Regions from separate parts of the Pseudoalteromonas sp. BSi20495 genome, predicted to be linked through region 2. Evidence: predicted binding sites of a transcription regulator. Region 2 holds the regulator's gene; the other holds the start of a gene.
The links. The regulator LexA, encoded in region 2, represses DNA repair genes until DNA is damaged. The targets are predictions, from matches to a motif close to TACTGTATNNNNATACAGTA.
Positions count from the first base shown of each region.

Region 1: a site for LexA is predicted at 1,911-1,930, ahead of P20495_RS21545 (LexA family transcriptional regulator). Genes of this name have one in related genera too.

Region 1 is NZ_BADY01000057.1:30,294-33,716, forward strand. It holds gene P20495_RS12125 (replication endonuclease) at 1-25, opposite strand, end outside; gene P20495_RS12120 (hypothetical protein) at 26-310, opposite strand; gene P20495_RS12115 (DNA N-6-adenine-methyltransferase) at 343-942, opposite strand; gene P20495_RS12110 (hypothetical protein) at 952-1,365, opposite strand; gene P20495_RS12105 (AlpA family transcriptional regulator) at 1,375-1,668, opposite strand; gene P20495_RS12100 (YdaS family helix-turn-helix protein) at 1,665-1,883, opposite strand; gene P20495_RS21545 (LexA family transcriptional regulator) at 2,038-2,664, shown strand; gene P20495_RS12090 (hypothetical protein) at 2,780-3,115, shown strand; gene P20495_RS12085 (hypothetical protein) at 3,163-3,423, opposite strand, start outside.
Region 2 is NZ_BADY01000158.1:33,952-37,374, forward strand. It holds gene P20495_RS02910 (hypothetical protein) at 350-730, shown strand; gene P20495_RS02905 (PaaI family thioesterase) at 741-1,181, opposite strand; gene lexA (transcriptional repressor LexA) at 1,349-1,966, shown strand; gene coxB (cytochrome c oxidase subunit II) at 2,435-3,423, shown strand, end outside.

The DNA of each region.
Region 1 (3,423 bases), on a different contig from region 2:
GGTCGAGTGGTTTAGGGTTAGCCATTTATTCGGTTAACTCTATTAACGCAGGTTCTCCGTGAATTTGCGCGGCGTCTAATGCGGTTTGCATTTGGTCGTAAACTGGCGCGTATACATCATGTACATCAACAATCATTCTCACTATTGGCAAAAAGTCAGTTAGGCAGTTTTCACACTCCATAAGCATTGCAACTGTTGGACGTTTGTTTAAATTGCGAATAGTAAAATTAGCTTGGTCGATAGCGTGTTCAATGATATTTCTTACTAAGTTCTGTTTTTTAAATAGATCTTGGTCTTTGATAGTGGTCATTTTTAGTATTCCTTAGGGGGTTTTATTGGTTGTTATTTAACAACGCCAAGTGCTGAAAAGATTGTTCGAAAGTCTGCGGTTCTATTGCCAAGGTAAGTAATAAAACAGCCTTTGGGTGCGCCTTTTTTTACATTGCCTTGTGCATCATTAAAGTGCGTACGACCATCAATAAAGCAGCTTAAGCCTGCGTTTAATAACTTTTGGCACCATGCCTCTGAGCTATTAACAAAGGTAATGTTCATTGCTTCTTTAAAGTTACCTTGCGCATATTGGTCTAAGTAATAGTCAATCCAATCGCCGTTGCTGGCTATGTCTTCGGTGATGCAGTGGCCGCGATACTTATAGTAGCTCGGGTCGTTACATATTTTTTTAACACACTTTGGCTTACATGCTATTTCACCTTTATTGAATGGGTGATTTAACCAAACAGTATTAGCTATCCAATTTCTTGTTAATGCATCGTCTTCTTTAGTTAAGTAACACATTGCTTTTACTGACTTGTTAGCCACCGCACAACTTGCAGGGTCTAAACCAATAACGGGAAACATTTGGTGCACATACTTCAAAACTTTATCAGGCGTATAAAACTCAACATTGCCACTGTCTTGATTGATTAGTTGATCGGGAGTCATGGCTAATCCTTAATGTGCTTGTTCTGTTTTTTGAGTATTTTTAGCAATGCTAAAATCTCGCTTTTGTAAAAAACGGCTTGGCGTCATCGCATTAGCATCAACAAAGGCGGTTACTATTTCTTGAAGCTGCAAAATAGCTTGATGTATTTTAAGGCGCTTTTCACGGTCAAATTGGTGATAGCTCCTTTCCAAGTCACTTTTAGATAGCCCTGCCGAATAACACACAATTACTTGCTGCGGTTTACTCAAGTGCGTATACACATATTCAGCGGTATGACGATCGCTATTAAATAGCCCTTTAATCTCAGTAAGCCCCTTTGGTGTTGGTTTTACATCAACAACTTTTAACTGAGTTTTTTCAGGCTGTTTATTTACGCCTGTAATATCGCGCTTTTTTGCAATTTCTAATGCTGCATTTGCCATGGTTTTCTCCTAGTTGTTTACGCTTTGTTGGTGCTGCGTTCTAAATTTAATTAGCTCGTTTAAGCGATAATGATTAGTTTTGCCAAATTGAATCGATTTAGGAAAATCAGACAACTTCGACAAAATCCAAAACTTTTTACGCGCACATCCCAATACCTCGCATGCCTCAACGGTGCTAACTAGGCGGTCTTTTTGCTCTTCAAGCTCAGTGCGTAATTGGTTGTTTTCTTGCAGTAGTGCAAACAGCACAGCTTTAGCATCTGGATGAATATCTAATAAAATAATTTGTTGTTCAGTGCTCATGCTGCATCTTCCTTTTTGCTTTTTTGATGATCGGCCAGTAAATCGTTTACCGATATTTCACCGTTAGTTAGTTCTGAAATACGTGGAATGTATTTCGCTGGGGCTTGACCGAATTTATTCATCCAATCCCACACAGAAGCTTGTTTTACACCTAAGGCGTTGCCTAATTTGGTTTGCCCACCATAGATTTTTACAGCTTTAGTGATGTTATTCATAGTTCAACACCTTAAATTACAGTTTGTAGCTGTATTAAAGTACAGTTTATAGGTGGTTGTCAATACCCTTTTTAACTGTAAAATAGTTAAAAACTGTAATTTAACTGTATTTTTAAGCTTTAAATATGTTGATTTGAATGATAAAGGACTACTCATGAGCATCGGAAATAGAATAAAAGAAAGACGTAAAGAGCTTAAACTTACTCAAGTTAAGCTCTCTGAAATGATAGGCATTGCACAACAGTCACTACAAAAAATCGAAAATGGAACCACTAAAAATCCGCGCAATATTCAGGCATTAGCTGAAGCTTTAGAGTGTCCCCCTGAGTTTTTACAGTTTGGCATTGGTGACAGCAAAGATATCAACAGTAATGTATTACCAGGGCCAACAATCAAAGCCACCGCCCCACTTATCAGCTGGGTACAAGCTGGCGCTTGGTCAGAAATAAGTGAAATTAAAGCTTATGACGCAGAACGTTTTATGTGCCCTGTTAATTGCAGTGACCTAACCTTTGTTTTAAAGGTGCAAGGTATTAGCATGGAGCCAAAGTTTGATGAGGGTGATTTAATTTTTGTAGACCCTGAAGCCGAGTGCATTCACGGTTCGTACGTAGTAGCCCGCCTAGACGACGACAACCAAGCCACTTTTAAACAGCTAATTATCGAAAATGGTCACAAGTTCCTAAAAGCCGCCAACCCCAACTGGCCAGAGCAACTAATACCGATTAATGGTAATTGTACGTTGGTGGGGAAGGTTATATTTACGGGTAAGTCGCTTTGAAAGCGTCAATGATTCAACAAGGGGCATGATTGCAACGCCAAGAAACAACAGTTATACTTAGGATATCTATTGACACATTCGTCAATTCAACAAATTAAACTATAACGGAACTTTGATGAGCGGAAATAACGACGACTCTCCAGCTACTCGTGGACAATTTGTTACTTTTGAATTTATTGCTAGTATAGTTTTCGCGATCACAATCGCGATTTCAGCGTGGACATGGAACAACCGTGTTGCGAATGTTGACAACCGTTTCACTCAACTAGACCAGCGTTTTGAAAAACTAGATACTAAATTAGATGCCTTGATTCTATCTGTTAATACAATTCAAAATACAGTAGCGACTAAAGACGATTTATTAAAACTATCTAATCGTGTTACTCAAAACGAGAAAGACGTTGCGCGTATGGACTTTCGTGTAAATCATATTGAAAAGAAAACACCCTGATATTTACGGATTACGAAAAAGGCCGCTAATTTAGCGGCCTTTTTATTTTAGGTATTTATTAATGAACGGGATAGCTTAGTTAATCTGTCTAAGCTACCCCCATTGATTAGTAACTCTAAAAATTCCATTTGGTTACATTGATAGCGTTGTTTGTAAATGTACTTTTTATTTATGAGTTCAAACAAGTCAAACACCACGCTACCAAGATACATTTCGCTTTTATCTCCGTCCCAGCCCATTTGATCACCAAACTGTACTTGGATTGTGATATTACTATTTTTGGAAGGGAAGTTATCACCCATTTTAAA
Region 2 (3,423 bases):
GTAAATATGAGTGAGGTGTGTTTGGCTTTATTTAAATACACCTCTTTAAGCAGTGTATTTAACCCGCACACTTAAAATGCCACCGGTGGCATATGAAAGTCAAGGTTATTTTTTATACTTTTTTAAACAATAATTCACTTAATTTTAATCCTCAAAGGTCAACAGGCCATGGAGTTTATAAAAAAGTATTGTTTGTACTTAAAAATGATAAATATTAAATAATGGACTATGAATGCGTAAAACTATCTATTTACCATATAAAACAGCTTATATTACATAGTTGATTTGGTATAAAAGTAAAACTGCGTTAAAGTTTGCGGTGTAATCATTAGAGGATAAATACTAAACAATGTCGGAAATTCAATTTTTAAATGTAGATCTTGAGCTTGAATCAAAGCAAGATATTAGTTTGCTAGTGGCAGACTTGAAAAAAGTCGCGACGATTTTACATTATGACAAAGACGAATACCGTCAATTAGCCCGCATTGAAGCAACAGGTGTAGTAAACACGCCTGACAAAGCAATTAACCATATCTGTGAGCTTATTGAATCGTGTTCGCGTAATGCGTTAAAGCAATGGCTAAGTTGTTCACGTAGAACATTTGATATTGGTTTTGAATCAGGCACATCGCCTAAGTGTTTTAACCAAGCTTTAGATGCAGATACATTATTACGTATATCTGCTATTGGTGCGGGTATGGAAATTACAATTTACCCAATCGAAAAGTAACAGTAAGTAATTATCTTCGCTCTACTACGGCTGCGGTCATTCTTGATACGCAGCAAAGCTCGTTTCGACTATTAGTAATTTTTATTTCCCAGACTGAACTACGCTTACCAATATGAAACGCTTTTGCGGTGGCTGTTAAAGTACCATTACGAGATGCTTTTAAGTGACTGGCGCTAATTTCTTGTCCGACACAATAAAACTGAGTGAAGTCGACTACGAAGTTAGCTGCATAACTTGCTACTGTTTCGGCAAGCACTACGTTGGCTCCTCCATGCACCATGCCCATTGGATTATGATGCGCTGGTATGGCAGGCATAGTTGCTACGAGGTAATCATCACCAATTTCGGTAATTTCAATTCCCATGGTTTTCATTAGTGTACCGTGGCCATTAACGCCTTTCTCTAACTGCTTGCACAACTCTAAAGTGATGGGCTGGTACCAAATACTCATAATATCTCCTTTGCATTTTTAATCATTTATAAACTTAGCTTTAGTTATATCTTTGAAATGTACACAAGTGAAATTACTTTAGCTATTTTAAGGCTTAATTTAAATTTGCGATTTTTATTTAACTGTATATACTCACAGTTAAATGTACTGTATGGAAAACCAGTTGTATGCGACCATTAACGAAGCGCCAAGCTCAAATTCTCGAATTAGTTAAAGTTTTTATTAAAGACACTGGTATGCCTCCTACACGTGCTGAAATTGCACAAACATTAGGCTTTAAAAGTGCCAATGCTGCTGAAGAGCACTTAAAAGCGCTTGCTAAAAAAGGTGCTATTAAGATGAAACCAGGTGCAAGCCGAGGTATTCAACTTGTTGAGGAAGAAGAGCCTGAACAGTTAGGTTTACCTCTTATCGGGCGAGTCGCAGCGGGAGAGCCTATTTTGGCGCAAGAGCACGTTGAGAGTCATTGTAAAATTGATCCATTAATGTTTAAACCTGCTGCTGATTTTTTATTGCGCGTTAACGGTATGAGTATGAAAGATATAGGTATTATGGATGGTGATTTGTTAGCTGTGCATAAAACTCAAGTTGCAGAAAATGGACAAGTTGTAGTTGCTCGTGTTGATGATGATGTTACCGTAAAGCGGTTTGAAAAAGCAGGCCGAAAAGTATTATTGCATGCTGAGAATGACGACTTTTCGCCAATTGAAGTTGATCTAGAAAATGAATCTTTTAATATAGAAGGTTTAGCCGTTGGAGTTATTCGTAACGCTGATTGGATGTAGTTTTTAATTTATTTTTATGAATGCGTGCTTTTTAGCACGCATTTTTGTTTTAACATTAGCACTAAAAATAGGACGTAAACAGCCAACTAATTATTTTAGCTGTAAATTTTTTTGCACTTATATTTTCCCCCTCCGAATGCGTTAAACCCCTTTGTTTTGCTCATATTTTGAACTTTCTGTTGACTAGTTGATTACTGACTTTTTATTAATTACTCAATATCACCTGATTGTTTTTTATACTGAAACTTGCTTGTTGTTCGTTTTTTAGCTAATTATTAATGTGCTGAGCTAATAATAACTCACAGCTTTTTAGTTTTGAGAACACACAATATACACAAACTCGTTGTTGGCGCAGCAAAACCAATCAATATTAAATGAGATTGGCTAAAAAAATAAAAATAACGAATTGGCGTTTAAGCCGTATGCCTCTTCGCTTTGCATTCGCAATAGCATCAAAGGAGCCGTCACATGGGTAAACTGACCTCTACCTTGTGGCTTATATTATGTGTTTTTACGCACCCAGTTTTGGCTAATAGCCAATACAATATGCGCAAAGGCGTAACCGATATAAGCAATAATGTATATCAGCTGCACATGACCATATTTATAATATGTTGTGTGATTGGGGTGATAGTGTTCGCAATTATGTTTTGGGCACTTATTCATCACCGTAAATCTAAAGGGGCTGTACCTGCCCAATTTCACGAAAGCACTAAAGTAGAAATACTTTGGACTGCAATTCCGTTTGTTATTTTAATTGCTATGGCAGTACCAGCCACTAAAACCCTAATTGCAATGGAAGATGCCAGCAAAGCTGATCTCACTATTAAAATTACGGGTTCGCAATGGAAATGGCATTATGAATATATGGGCGAAGATGTAGAGTTCTACTCTATTTTATCTACCCCGCAAGATGAAATCGCGAATCTTGCAGATAAAAATCCTAACTACTTACTTGAGGTTGATAAGCCTCTTGTACTGCCAATAAATCAAAAAGTACGATTTTTAATGACTTCTGACGATGTTATTCACTCTTGGTGGGTACCTGATTTTGCAGTTAAAAAAGATGCGAACCCCGGCTTTATAAACGAAACATGGACGAACATAAACGAAGAAGGTACTTACCGAGGACAATGTGCTGAGTTGTGTGGTAAAGACCATGGCTTTATGCCTGTTGTGGTGGTCGCTAAATCTGAGGCTGATTTTAAAACATGGCTTGCAGATGCAAAGCAGGCGAAGCAGAAAGCAGCATTAGCAGATGCCGCATTACTTGATAAAACCCTCCCAAAAGAAGAGTTAATGACTTTAGGCGAACAAGTATATATGGCTAATTGTGCAGCGTGCCATCAGCCTACGGGCATGGGGTTACCGGGTGTATTTCCTGCACTTAAAGGCAGCCCGATAGTGCTTGGCGATATAAAAGATCACATTGATGTAGTTATCCATGGACGACCCGG